2 regions of the Methyloversatilis sp. NSM2 genome follow, and region 2 is predicted to be linked to the other one. Evidence: riboswitches for the same ligand, from Rfam matches in the RefSeq annotation. Region 2 holds a riboswitch; the other holds the start of a gene.
The links. A riboswitch is a leader RNA that binds a small molecule or an ion and turns the genes downstream of it on or off. The one in region 2 is predicted to bind cobalamin.
Positions count from the first base shown of each region.

Region 1: it holds a riboswitch for cobalamin, as region 2 does, so the genes downstream of both, WJU27_RS04510 (PEP-CTERM sorting domain-containing protein) here and WJU27_RS17345 (TonB-dependent receptor domain-containing protein) in region 2, are expected to answer to the same signal.

Region 1 is NZ_JBBUKV010000001.1:1,002,620-1,009,841, forward strand. Features, by position in the region: gene fdhF (formate dehydrogenase subunit alpha) at 1-1,581, shown strand, start outside; gene WJU27_RS04505 (transposase) at 1,674-2,642, opposite strand; cobalamin riboswitch at 3,295-3,515, shown strand; gene WJU27_RS04510 (PEP-CTERM sorting domain-containing protein) at 3,684-4,502, shown strand; gene WJU27_RS04515 (DUF4465 domain-containing protein) at 4,529-5,314, shown strand; gene WJU27_RS04520 (TonB-dependent receptor) at 5,391-7,222, shown strand, end outside.
Region 2 is NZ_JBBUKV010000013.1:95,412-102,633, reverse strand. Features, by position in the region: gene WJU27_RS17355 (ABC transporter ATP-binding protein) at 1-117, opposite strand, end outside; gene WJU27_RS17350 (FecCD family ABC transporter permease) at 114-1,136, opposite strand; gene WJU27_RS17345 (TonB-dependent receptor domain-containing protein) at 1,168-3,033, opposite strand; cobalamin riboswitch at 3,164-3,392, opposite strand; gene WJU27_RS17340 (cobyric acid synthase) at 3,744-5,177, opposite strand; gene WJU27_RS17335 (ATP-dependent helicase) at 5,201-6,859, opposite strand.

The DNA of each region.
Region 1 (7,222 bases), on a different contig from region 2:
CTGGTGAACCACCCGGTGGGCGCCACCTGGATGAAGAACGCCGTGAAGAACGGCGCCAAGCTCATCGTGTGCGACCCGCGTCGCAACGATCTGCAGCGCTACGCCACCCACTTCCTGCAGTTCAAGCCGGACACCGACGTGGCCATGCTGAACGCGATGATGCACACCATCATCGAGGAAGGCCTGGTCGATGAGGCTTTCGTCAAGGACCGCACCTCGGGCTTCGAGGAACTGAAGAAGAACGTCGCCGACTTCTCGCCCGAGAAGATGGCGAAGATCTGCGGCATTCCGGCGGAAACGCTGCGCGAGGTCGCGCGCATGTTCGCCACCTCCAAGGCTTCGATGATCCTCTGGGGCATGGGCGTGTCGCAGCACGTGCATGGCACCGACAACGCGCGCTGCCTGATTTCGCTGGTCATGATGACCGGCCAGATCGGTCGCCGCGGTACCGGCCTGCATCCGCTGCGCGGCCAGAACAACGTGCAGGGTGCGTCCGACGCCGGCCTGATCCCGATGGTGTTCCCGGACTACCAGGCGGTCGGCAATCAGACCATCCGCCAGAAGTTCGAGGAACTGTGGGGCACCACGCTCGACCCGAACCCGGGCCTGACCGTGGTCGAGATCATGGACGCCATCCACGCCGGCAAGCTGCACGGCTGCTACATCATGGGCGAGAACCCGGCGATGTCCGACCCGGACGTCGACCACGCCCGCGATGCGCTGGCCAAGCTCGACTGGCTGGTCGTGCAGGACATCTTCCTGACCGAAACCGCCTACTTTGCCGATGTCGTGCTGCCGGCCTCGGCCTTCCCCGAGAAGACCGCGACCTTCACCAATACGGACCGTCAGGTGCAGCTGGGCCGTGCCGCCATCAACCCGCCGGGCGACGCCCGTCAGGATCTGTGGATCATCCAGGAAATGGCGCGCGGTCTCGGTCTGGACTGGAACTATGAAGGCTCGAAGGACGTGTTCAACGAGATGCGCAAGGCGATGCACTCGATCGCCGGCATCACCTGGGAACGTCTGGAAGCCGAGCACTCGGTCACTTACCCGTGCGAGAACGTGGGCGATCCGGGTGACGAAGTCGTGTTCATCGACAAGTTCCCGACGCCCAACGGCCGCGCCAAGCTGGTACCGGCCAAGCTCATCACGGCCAACGAGAAGCCGGACGCCGAGTACCCGATGGTGCTCATCACCGGCCGTCAGCTGGAGCACTGGCACACGGGTTCGATGACGCGCCGCGCTTCGGTGCTCGACAGCATCGAGCCGATCGCCACCGTCACCGTGCATCCGGAGGACGTCGCGAAGCTGAAGGTGAAGGCGGGCGATGTGGTCACCGTCGAATCGCGCCGCGGCAAGATCGCACTGTACGTGCGCATCGACCCGCACGTGCCGGTCGGTTCAGTGTTCATTCCGTTCGCGTACTACGAAGCGGCGGCGAACATGCTCACCAATCCGGCACTCGACCCCTTCGGCAAGATTCCGGAGTTCAAGTACTGCGCCGTGCGTCTGAAGAAGGGCGGCACGCCGACCCAGCTGTCGACCTACGGCGGCGGCCAGGCGAAGCCGGTGACGGCGTAAGCGCAAGCTGCAGCAGTGAAGACCGGGGCCTTGAGCCCCGGTTTTTTTTGGTCGTGCGTCGGTGAGCGCTCCTGTAGATACTGTTATCCGAGTCAAGCACCGTGAGCGGTTGGGTCAAAAGGTTTGCCGGATCGGAGAACGCCAAAGGCGACGTGGATGAGCTTGCGCATCATTGCGCCGATGATGAGTTTGGGCGGCTTGCCAGCAGAGGACAGACGCTGTCGGAAGAGCTTCCCCCAGGCGGTGCGATAGAGCGCGACCATGGCCGGCATGTAGAGTGACTTGCGCAGGAAAGAGTGGCCGACCTTGGACATGCGTGGTTTGGCGCAGACGCTGCTGCCGGATTGGTGCTGCCGAGGGTCAAGGCCAGCGAATGCAGTGGCCTGACGAGCGTTGTCGAAGCGGGATACCCGTGCGTAGAAGGCCAGCAGAATGGCGATGGTGCGTTCGCCCAGGCCCGGGATGCTGTCGAGCAGACGACGCTTGTCGTCCAGATCGTCATCCTGGTCGAGCAGATCCCGGATCGCGCGGGCGAGCCGCTCAATCTCGGCGTCCAGCCATTCGATGTGCTGAGTGATCCCCTGCTGTACCGCGCTTTGCGCAACGAGCAGACGATTCGATTCCTGGGTGCGCATGCTTTGCACGCTGTCCAGACGCAGCACGAGCGCGCGCAAAGTGCGTTCGGCCTCGGACGGCGGCTGCCAGGGCTCGGGTGAGCGTTCATGGCAGAACAGAGCGATGAGTGCGGCATCGACCTTGTCGGTCTTGGTGCGCACCATGCGCGAGGCGGCAAAGGCCTTGATCTGCGCCGGGTTGATGACACTGACGGTGACGTGGGGCAGAGCGGCGAGGAACTCAGCCACTGGCTCCCAATAGACGCCTGTGGCTTCCATGCATACGTGCAGTGTCAAAGCGTGTTGCCGGGACAGGAAAGCCTGCAGTTGGGCGAAGCCGGCTGCGTCGTTGGTGATGACCTTGTGGCGAATCTTGCCCTCGGGTGAGCGCAGCGCACAGTCGAGCTTGGCCTTGGCTACGTCGATACCCAGATGAAACAACTCCATGCAAAACCTCGTGAGATCAACCTTGTGAATGCGGGCTGCCGGCAAAGCCGGGCCAAAGATACTGTTCGATCGGAACGTGAGGGTGAGCAGGTGCTGCAAAATCTACAGAACGGGCGATAAGCCCAAGGAGCGACGCGGCATCCACCTGCTCGTCCCGAGGTGCCCCTCGGGAGGTAAAGACAATACAAGGAGGGGTCTTCTGACCCCGACAGCGGCCGGGATCGAAGGCTGTGCGGCCGGCATCGGCCCTGTCGCGGCCAAGGCCGCTCCCACGGAAGCTGCGCTCGACCCACGGCCGGAGCTTGGCTGGGGTTCTGTGGGAGGAGTCTTCTGACCCCGACAGCGGCCGGGATCGAAGGCTGTGCGGTCAGCATCGGCCCTGTCGCGGCCAAGGCCGCTCCCACAGAAGCTGCGCCCGATTCGCGGCTGGAGCTTGGCTGGGGTTCTGTGGGAGGAGTCTTCTGACCCCGACAGCGGCCGGGATCGAAGGTTGTGCGGCCGGCATCGGCCCTGTCGCGGCCAAGGCCGCTCCCACAGGGTCTGCGCCCGATTCGCGGCCGGAGCTTGGCTGGGGTTCTGTGGGAGGGGTCTTCTGACCCCGACCGCGGCGCTGGCCTCCTCGCCTTCCTTGACCTGCCCTCCGCATTTCGCATACCCTGCGCTCGCCTCAGGTGCCCCGCGCAGCGTCCGCTGCAAGGAGTGAAACGGGAAGTCCGGTGCGCAGCCGCATTCGCGGTCTGCTATTCCGGCGCTGCCCCCGCAACGGTAAGCGAGTCGTAGCGATCCATTCAGCCACTGTGCCCTCGGCACGGGAAGGCGGATCGCACATATCCCCTCGTGAGCCCGGAGACCGGCCTGGCGCAACGGGTCTTTCGACCCGACGACCGATGGCTGCGGTGGGCGGCCGGGGGCGCATGCGTTCGCTCGGCCGTGTTGCGGCCGTCCTATCCGTTCCTGTGCGTTTCTCGCGCGGCTTGCCGTGCGCCATCGGATTTTCTGCACTTCGCCGGCGGGTGATGCCGGCACTGCACGGAGGTCTGCATGCGCACCACACTTTCCACCCTCATCGCCCTGTCCGGCTTCGCGCTGGCGGGGTCCGCACACGCCGGGCCGTTCGCGCCGGCGGCCGGCAGCGCCGGCTCCACCGCCATCCACAAGGACAGCGCTGCCTTCGTCCAGTGGGCCACGGGCTACTCGGACTACCAGCCCGGCCCGAACGTCGACGCCGCCTGGAAGAATCCTGCCGAAGGCCTGGGCAAGGCCGAAGGCACCTCGACCGACGTCGTCGTGCTGGGCGACGGCGGCCGCATCACGCTCACTTTCGACGGCTACATCACGAATGGCGCCGGCGCCGATTTCGCGGTGTTCGAGAACAGCTTCAGCAACACCTTCCTCGAACTGGCCTTCGTCGAGGTGTCGTCCAACGGCACCGATTTCTTCCGTTTCCCGAACTACTCCTTCACGCCCAGCCCGGTGTCCGGTTTCGGCACCATCGATCCGACCAATATCGATGGCCTGGCCGGCAAGTACCGCGCCGGCTATGGCACGCCCTTCGATCTCGACCTGCTGAGCGGCATCGCCGGCCTGGACGTGAACAAGGTGCAGTACCTGCGCCTGATCGACGTCGTCGGCAATGGCTCGACCTTCGACAGCTACCCGGCAGCCTACGGCGGCCCGCACCCGATCTACGACCCGTACCCGACCAGCGGTAGCAGTGGTTTCGACCTCGACGCGGTGGGCGTCATCCACTACGCAGTCTTCGACGCGCAGACGCCGCCGGTGCCCGAGCCTTCGCAGTGGGCGATGTATGCCGCCGCGCTCGGCCTGCTGTCCGTCATCGTCCGTCGCAACCGCGCCTGAACGGCGCCGCACCAGGAACACCACACATGAATATCCGCACGCTTGCACTCTCGCTCTGCGCACTCGCCCTGAGCCAACCGGCCGCCGCGGTCAGCGTATCGACCTTCGACGACCTGACGCTGGCCCCCGACAGCGTCTTCTTCCCGAGGACCAGCACCACCTTCACCAGTGGCGCCGCCACCTTCAACCACAGCTTCAACGACTGGGGTGGCGACTGCTGCCATACCGACTGGGTCTATTCCAACCAGACCGACACCACCACCGAGGGCTATCTGAACCAGCACAGCGCCATCGCCGGCGGCGGTGCCGAAGGCTCGGCCAACTACGCGGTGGCCAATATCGGTGCGCCGGTGGCGAGCTTCGCCGCACCGGTCAGCGTGCTCGGAGCCTGGTTCACCAACAGCACCTACGCCGCGCTGTCGATGCTGAATGGCGACGGCTTCGCCAAGCAGTTCGGCGGGGCGGCCGGCAGCGATGCTGACTGGTTCATGCTCACCATCACCGGCCTCGACAGCTTCGGCCAGAGCACCGGCAGCGTGGACTTCATGCTCGCCGACTACCGCTTCGCCGACAGCGCCGACGACTACATCGTCACCGACTGGCGATGGGTCGACCTGAGCGCGCTGGGCACCGTGAGCAGCCTGCAGTTCGCGCTCACATCCAGCGACAACGGCGCCTTCGGCATGAACACGCCGGCCTATTTCGCGATGGACAACCTCGCGGTCGCTGCCGTGCCGGAACCCGAACAGGCGGCGCTGCTGCTGGCCGGTCTGGCGCTGGTCGGCGCCGTCGCCCGTCGTCGGATGGCCTGAAGCACGGCCTGAGTCACGTCCTAAGGCATGCCCGGCTCCGCCCGAGTGGCGGGGCCGGCGCGAAGAGGCGATATCCATGAACATCTCTTTCTGGCGTGCGCTGGCGAGCGTGCTGTGCCTGCTCGCCTTGCGGGCCTACGCGGACGAGGCATTCCGGCTCGACGAAATCGTCATCAGCGCGCCGTCGGCCGATGACACGCTGCGCGCGGTGCCGCACGGCGTGTCGGTCATCACCGCCGACGACATCGAGCGCGCCGGTGCGCAGGGCATGGGCGAACTGCTCAGCCGTGAAGCCGGCCTCAACCTGCAGAGCTATTTCGGCCGCGACAAGGGCGCCACTGTCGACATGCGCGGCCTGGGCGCGACCGCGGTGAGCAATGTGCTGGTGCTGGTCGACGGCGTGCGCCTGAATGCCGACGATCTCTCGGGCGCGGACCTGTCTTCGGTTTCGCTGTCGCAGGTCGAGCGCATCGAAGTGCTGCGCGGCGCCGGGGCGGTGCGCCATGGCGACGGTGCGGTCGGCGGCATCGTGCACATCCAGACCCGGCGCCCGCGGCCCGGGCCGCTCACCGGTCAGCTCGATCTGCGCGCCGGCGCCTGGGGCACCCGCGAAGCGCGGCTGCGCGCAGCCGGCGGCACCGGGCCGCTGGCAGCCAGTGTCACATTGAGCCGGCAGGACAGCGACGGCTACCGTGACAACGATCGCTACGCCGCGCGCGACAGCGCGGTCGAGCTGAGTCTGCTGCCTGAGGGCGCGTGGTCCTTCATCGACCTCAGCCTGCGTGCCGCGCGCCATATCGATGAGTACGGCCTGCCGGGGCCGGTCAGCGCAGAAGCCTTCCGCGGCAGCAGTGTGCGAAGACGGGGCAGCAGCGCCTCACCGCTCGATGGCGGCAGCACCGACGACCGCACGCTGGGCGCCCGGCTGCGTGCGGATTTCGGCGATGCCGGGCTGTTCACCGTGCAGTTCGATCACCGCGACCGCGAAAACCCGTATTTCATCGGCGTGCAGGCCGGTACGGCGCTGGCTGACCAGCGTAACGTGATCGACTCCACCCGGCGCGACCTGCGCGTGACGCATGAGCTGGGCGTCGACGCCTTCGGGCAGCGGCACGACCTGGCATTCGGCTACGTCAGCCAGTCGTCCGACTACCTGCGCCGCGAGAACGGTGATTTCGTGGTCGGCAACTCGACCCGGCGCAGCGGCGAACTGAACGGCCACGCGGGCTGGGCCGAAGGTGTGTTCAGGCTGGGGCAGGGCGTCAGCGTCAACGCAGGCCTGCGCCACGACCGCGCCGAGAGCCGCACCGCGGGCAGCCGCTACACGCGCGAGTGCCAGTACATCTTCATTCCGTTTCCGGTCGAAGTGCCCGGCAGCTGCGTGAACGCATTCCGCGCCACCGACGCCACCGCATCGGACTGGCGCAACCGGGCGAGCGAATTGGGCGCAAGCTGGCAGCTGTCGCCGGCACTGACCGTGTTCGCCGCGGACAGCCGTCACTTCCGCAACCCGAACGTCGACGAACTCGCACTCGCGGCGGCCGACCTGCGCCCGCAAAGCGGCCGCACGCGCGAGGCAGGCCTGCGTGCGCGTGGGGAGACGGTCGAGTTCGGCGCCACGGTCTATCGCATGCGAATCGAGGACGAAATCTACTTCGACAGCGCCAGCGGCCTCAGCGTGAATCGCAACTACGATCTGCCGACCGTGCGCACCGGCGTCGAGATCGAGCTGCGCTGGCGCATCCGGCCCGGTGTGCTGTTTGCCGCCAACGCCGGCTACGTGCAGCCGCGCTTCGAAGGCAGCGACGCCGACGTGCCGCTGGTGCCCCGCCGCACCGCCAACGCCCGCGTCGAATGGACGCCGACCGAAGCGCAGCGCCTCACCCTGAGCGCCCGCCATGCCGGCCG
Region 2 (7,222 bases):
GCCGACGATGGCCAGCAGTTCGCCCGGCCGCAGGTCGAGGTCGAGGCCGGTGCACAGCGCGCGCCCCGCGACCGACACGTCGAGGCCGCGTGCGAGCAGTGTCGGGACGGCGCTCATCGGTGACGGTTCAGCAGGAACAGGAACACCGGCACGCCGAGCAGCGCGGTCAGCACGCCGACCGGCAGCTGCGCCGGGGCGATGACGGTGCGCGCCGCGGTGTCGGCCAGCAGCAGCAGCGTGGCACCGGCCAGTGCGCTGGCCGGCAGCAGCAGGCGCTGGTCGTTGCCGAAGGCGAGCCGGATCAGATGCGGCACGACCAGGCCGACGAAGCCGACCGACCCGACGGTGGTGACCGCGATCGCGGTCAATGCCGACGCCAGCAGATAGACGACCAGACGCAGGCGAACCACCGGTACGCCCAGCACCTGGGCCGTGCCATCGCCGCGCGCCAGCAGGTTGAGGTCGCGCGCCAGTGGCGCGCAGGCGATCAGCCCGGCGGCCAGCACCGCCACCGCCACACCCGGACGGCTGGCCGTGCTGGCGTCGCCCATCAGCCAGAACAGCATGCCGCGCAGCGACTGTTCGCTCGCCACCGCGAGGATGAAGGACACCGCCGCGCCGCAGCCCGCCGACACGATGACGCCGGTCAGCAGCAGGCGTGTCGGCGTGCGGCTGCCCTCGCCGTGCGCCAGCCCGAACACCAGCGCCATCGCGGCCAGCGCACCGGCGAAGGCCGAAAGCTCCAGCAGCAGGCCGGCCGCACCGACCAGCATGGCCAGCAAGGCGCCGACCGCGGCGCCCCCGGAAATGCCCAGCACATAGGGATCGGCCAGCGGATTGCGCAGCAGCACCTGCATCAGCGCACCGGCCAGCGCCAGCAGGCCACCGCAGGCCGCCGCCGCCAAAGCGCGCGGCAGACGCAGCGAGCGCACGATGTCGCCCGCCATGCCGGCGTCGCCGCCGGTCGCGATCTGCCACAGCTCGGCTGCACTGACCGCCACGCTGCCCACCGCCAGCGCCAGCGCGAAGGCCGCGCCCAGCGCCAGCAGCAGCGCCGGCAGCACCCATACGCGGCGCCGCTGCGCGCGCAGTACGGCTGGCGACGGCAGGGTGGTGGCGGGCGGGTGGCTGCTCATCGCGTGAGTTTACCGGTCAGCTCGGCCGCGTTCAGAACTGCGGCGTGTAGCGCAGGCCGGCGAACACGCTGCTGCCGGCCATGTTGTAGCCGAACACGGTGGTGTAGTCCTTGTCGGTCACGTTGTTCACGCGTGCTTCAAGTGCCACCTCGGGTGACAGCTTCCAGACGGCAAACAGGTTCAGCAGCGTGTAGCCGCCGAGCCGGCGCGTCTCGTCGGCGTTCGAGTAGCGGTCGCCGGTGCTCTGGATCTCGATGCCGACGCGGCCACGCGTCATGTGCTGGATGACGCGCAGCTGACCGGTCTGCACGGCGCGCCGCTGCAGGCGGTCGCCGCTGTCCTGGTCGGTCGCGTCGAGCAGGTCGACCGAACCCTGCAGCTCGGTGTGGCCGAACAGATAGGTCGAGCCGTCGAAGGTCAGGCCGCGCAGACGCGCCTCGCCGACGTTGCGCGCCTCCGACACGCCGGGCGACACGGTGACCGTGTTGATCAGGTTGCGCACCTTGTTGTCGTAGGCGGTAAGCGCAGCGCGCGAGCCCTTGCGCTGCCACACCACGCCGGCCTCCTTGTTGCGCGACGACTCCGGCGCCAGATCCGGATTGCCGAAACCGGGGAAGAACAGCTGGTTGAAGGTGGGCAGACGGAAGGCGGTACCGTAACCGCCATGCAGCCGCCATTCATCGGTCAGCCGATAGCCGTAGGCGACGTTGCCGGTGGTCTTGTGCTGCGAGCTGGTGCTGTAGCGGTCGTGGCGGGTATTCAGCTGCAGGCTGTGGCGGTCGATGGCGCCGGACCAGCCGAGCTGCAGCGAGTCGATCTTGCGTTCGGTGTCGATGTTCACCGCGGTCGGCGTGGTCGACAGCACGTCCTGCTCCAGCCGCTCGACGCTGCCGAACAGCGTGCCCAGAGGCAGCTTCACGCGTGCCTCCAGCGCGTGGTTGTACTGCTCGGTGCGGAAATGATTGCCCAGCGGTGAGGTGCGGGCGTAGCTGATGAAGTCCTCGACCGAGCGGCCGCTGCGCAACGTGGTCGACAGGGCGTCGTTCCACGCGTGGGTCAGATAGATGGTCGCACTGTCGTTGTCGAAATCATTGCGCGTGTTCGGGAAGCTCAGACCGGAGTCGAACTCGTTGTAGCCCTTGCTGGCCAGCGCGCTGACGCCGATCTCGGTGCCTGCGTGCGGCGTGAAGCTCAGGCTGCCGCTGAAGTTCTGGTTCAGGTAGCCGTCGTGATCCGGGTTGTGGGCGCGCCGCGCCACCGACACGCCTTCATTGATGCGTGGGCTGGTCGAACTGAAGCCGCGGCTGCTGGTCACGCCGGCGCCCAGTGCGAAGCGCCAGCGGCCATCGCCGCCGCGCAGGCTGGCGCTGCCCTCGGAGGTGCCGTAGCTGCCGCCGCCGGCGAACGCCTCGCCCTGCAGTCCATCGTCGCCACGGCGGGTGAAGATCTGGATCACGCCGCCGATCGCGTCGGCGCCGAATACGGCGGAGGCCGGACCGCGCAGCACTTCGATGCGCTCGATCTGCGACAGCGGCAGGTACTGCAGCGCGGCGGTGCCGCTGGAACCCGAACCGACGCGCACGCCGTCGATCAGCACCACGGTCTGCCGCGAGTCGCTGCCGCGGATGAAGTAATCGACGCTGGCACCGGCACCGCCGTTGCCGCTCATCTGCACACCCGGCTGGCGCGCCAGCAGTTCGGTCAGCGTCGACTGGCCGGCCGCCTCGATCTGTTCACGATCGATGACGCTGACGTCGGACAAGGTGTCCGACACGCGCTGCTCGACGCGGGTAGCGGTGACGACGACAGGCTCCAGCACATGCGTCTGGGCGTGAAGCGGAGAGGAAAGAAGGCCGGCGCCGGCAAGCAGCGCGGCGACCGAGGTAAGGCTGTGCATTGTTATGTGCTCCCTGCAGCCGTCGCCCGTCCCCGAACGACGGCAGTCTCATGAAGTCATGGCACAGGGGACAACAACGCAGGCAGCCGGCAGCAGGCCGCATCCGTCGCGATGCCGCACCCCGGGCATGACCGCTCGTGCATCCGGGGCCGGTATCCGGGCTCGCAGCTGCGACGACGGGCGGTGTGCCGCGTGTCGCGATGCACGGCCTTCCCAGGCACAGGGCCCAGTGGCATGAACGTGCATCGAATCTGCTTACCGTTGCGGGGGCAGCGCAGGCCTTGCGAGCAGAGCTCGCTCACCTGCTTCCCGTTTAACCCTGTGCCGCGGCACAGGGCACCTCGAATGCAGTGCCGCCACAGCGGCACCGGCGCGCACGATACCACCGGGCGGCGGAAGGCCCAAACCGGCGGGCCGGGTGGGTGCCTCGCGCCGAGGTCCGCCGCGGGTTTCCTCCACGACCCGGAGGACGTCGGAGCGAGGTTTCTCGCGATCCGACCATCGCCGAAGTCCTGTCGGTGCAGCGGCTGAGATCGCGACCAGTGGTCGCTCCCACGGGACGGCGCGGGTTCAGTGGGAGCGAGCTTGCTCGCGATGCGGCGCGAAAAATCCTGCAGCGCTGGGCAGCCGCCCGATCGCGAGCAAGCTCGCTCCCCGAAGAATCCCGCGCGCCACAACTGAGGAGAGGGTTTTCCCGACCTTCGCAGTGGTCAGCGGAAACCGCACATCCGGTCGATGTCGATCTCCGCTTCGATGCAGTCGGCCAGCCGGTCGAGGCTGGCTTCACGCAGCGCGTGCAGGTCGAGCGGCTGCGCCGCTTCGAGGCCGGCCCAGGCGAGCAGTGCGGCACAGGCCTGGGGCGCGTCGAACAGGCCGTGCAGATAGGTCGCCATCAGCTGCCCGTCCGCCGAGCGCGCGCCGTCCGGGCCGTGCTCCAGTTCGACTGCCGGACGCGCCAGCGCCGGGCCGCTGCTGACGCCCATATGGATTTCGTATCCGCGCACCGCCTCGCCGCCCGGCTGCAGGCGGCCGGCGACCACCCGCAGCTGCTTTTCCGCTTCCAGCGTGGTGTCGTAGTCGAACAGGCCGAGGCCGGCCACGCTGCCCGGCGCGCCCTCCAGGCCCTGCGGATCGTGCAGTGCACGGCCCATCATCTGCATGCCACCGCAGATGCCGAGCAGGCGACCGCCGTAACGCAGGTGACGGGCGATCTGCGCGTCCCAGCCGTGCGCGCGCAGTGCCGCCAGGTCGCCCTGCACGCTCTTGCTGCCGGGCAGGATGACGAGGTCGCAAGCCGGCAGCGGCCGATCGAGCGGCACGAACATCAGGTCGACCTGGGGATGGGCGCGCAGCGCGTCGAAGTCCGTGTGATTGCTGATGCGCGGAAACACCGGCACCGCCACGCGCAGCCGCGCGGCCTCACCCGCAGCGGTCTGCTGTGTCTGAATTGAGTCCTCGGCGTCGAGGTGCAGACCTTTAAGCATCGGCAGCACGCCGAACACCGGCAGGCCGGTGCGCCGCTCAAGCCACTCTTCGCCCGAACGCAGCAGCGCGCGGTCGCCGCGGAAGCGGTTGATGACGAAGCCGCGTACCAGCGCGCGTTCGTCATCGGACAGGCAGTCCAGCGTGCCGACCAGATGGGCGAACACGCCACCGCGGTCGATGTCGGCGACGATGACGACAGGGCAGCGGTTGGGCAGCGCGAAGCCCATGTTGGCGATGTCGCGATCGCGCAGATTGATTTCCGCCGGGCTGCCCGCGCCTTCGACCACGACGAAGTCGTACTGCGCGGTCAGCCGCCGCCAGGACTGCATCACCGCATCCATCGCGACCCGCTTGTAGTCGTGGTAGGCGCGCGCTTCCATATTGGCCAGTGCGCGGCCATGCACGATGACCTGCGCGCCAGTGTCGGAATTGGGCTTGAGCAGCACCGGGTTCATGTCGGTGTGCGGCGCCAGCCCGCAGGCGTGCGCCTGCAGCGCCTGGGCGCGGCCGATCTCGCCGCCGTCGGCGGTGACCGCGCTGTTCAGCGCCATGTTCTGCGGCTTGAACGGCGCCACGCGCACACCGCGCCGGTGCAGGCTGCGGCACAGGCCGGCGGCGACCGTGCTCTTGCCGGCGTCGGACGTGGTGCCCTGGATCATCAGCGCGTTCGCTGTCATCGCGCTCACGGATGCGCCGCCAGCTTGTCGCGCAGCTGAGCGGCAGCGCGCTCGCTCGCCACCAGCACCAGCTTCATCATGGCGCGCGTGGCGCCGACGAAGAGCTTGCGCAGCGTGCGTTCGTCCAGCGTTTCGAAATCGATTTCGGCGAGGATGACCGCCGGCGCCGACTGTCCCTTGAAGCGGTACACCGATTCGATCAGCACCTCACCGCCGGAATACTCCGGCTGGCCGAGCAGATCGTACTGACCGGTGAAGCTGCGCAGCGCATTGGCGCCGAGCCGGTCGTGGCGCAGCAGTTCCGACTGTTCGCGGCCGCGCCAGCTGATGATGGCAACGTCCTGCGCATGGAAGCCGGCGGCGAAGCACAGCCGTATCGCTTCCTTGACCCGCGTGGTCAGCGGATGGGCGGCGTCGTAGCTGAGCAGCTCGACCTCGTCCGCCTCGAACGGCGACGCCGCCTCGATGTGTTCGGCCGCCGGCAGCAGGGCCTGCAGCATGCGCACCACCGGTCGCGGGCTGCGGAAATTGCTGTGCGCACGCAGCGTGACCCAGCCCGGCAGCTCGATAGGCGGGCGCGCGTACAGGTTCTGCATCGGGTCTTCGAGCCAGATGCGGCGCGCGTCATCATCGGCGGCGTGGCGCCACAGCTGCTGCGCCCAGTCGGCGGAAAAGTCCTGCCCCTCGTCGACGATGATGGAATCGAAACGCAGGTCGTCCGGCACCTCAAGCTCGCCGGCGCGCGCGATCAGCGCGTCGAAGGCGTCCGGCTTGGCGTAGTCCGGCCGCTCGCCGTGCGCGGCGAGCACGCGTTCGCACAGGTGGTGGAAGGTGCAGGCCATGCCGCCTTCGGGCGCGATGTGCGCGAGGTGGTCGGCGAGCGGGCGGTTGAAGCAGACGTAGAGCGGGCGACGGCCGGCGGCGATGGCGGCGCTGTACTCGGCCAGCGCGAGCTGGGTCTTGCCGGAACCGGCGGTACCGACCACGCGCAGCCGGTAGGGATCGAAGTCGAGCGCGCGCGCCCACTGCGACAGGCCGCCGGCGACGCGCGTGATGCGCTCGCGCGCGATGCCCAGCCGCGCGGCGACGTCCGGCTCCAGCTTGATCTCGTCGCGCAGAAAGCGGTGCACCTCGGGCGCGTGCCCGCTGTGTTCGCCCGGCGGCAGGATGGCGCGGATGCGCGGTATCAGCTGGTCGCGCACCGCGGCGTCGACGATGCGCTCAGGCTCGATGCCGGCGGTATGTGCCTGGCGCACGAAGTAGTCCGGGCAGTACAGCAGGTACTCGATGCGCGGCGCCGGCCCGCCGAGCCGCGCGGCCAGCCGGGCCTGCAGCGCGGTGCGCGAGCGCGCGATGCCGACCGCGACATTGCGGTCGCGACCACGCCGGCGCGAACTGAGGCCGTGCGGCCCCTCTTCGAGGAAACCGCTGCGCTGTTCGATGGCCAGCAGTTCGCCGGCGGCATTCACCACGACGAAGTCGATGTCGCCGTAGATCGAGAAGCCGCCCTCGTCGAGCCGCGTCCAGTGCACGCCGTGATAGACGGTATAGGCGGCCGGCAGGCCGCGCTCGAGCAGCGCCAGCGTCGCCAGTTCGCGCTCGGCCGCGCCGCCGGCCTCGCCCGCCGCGAGTTCTCGCCAGCCGTCGGGAATGACTTTCGCCACTGCAGGATCCTGGATCGGAAAGCCGCGAGCTTACACGGCCGGCGCGCCGTTCTTATCCACAACATCTGTGGACAAGATGCATCGCGTCGTCACGACAGCCGCGCCGGCTGAGGGTGTCAATAGGGTTGCCTCATTTTTGGGCAGGTGCGCCGAAGCCGGGGGATTCACCTCCGTCCGCGGCGCGTACCGATGACCGCGACATGGTTCGAGGCATGCCGCGGTGCGTCATCCACAGCATCTGTGGACAAACTTGTTAGCGAAAGATGTATAGACGCCGCAATCGCCCGGCGGGGGCCGGTGTCAACGGTGTTGCCTGTTTTTTGGGCAACGGTGACGAAATAGTTTTTCGCGCGCTGCGTGGAT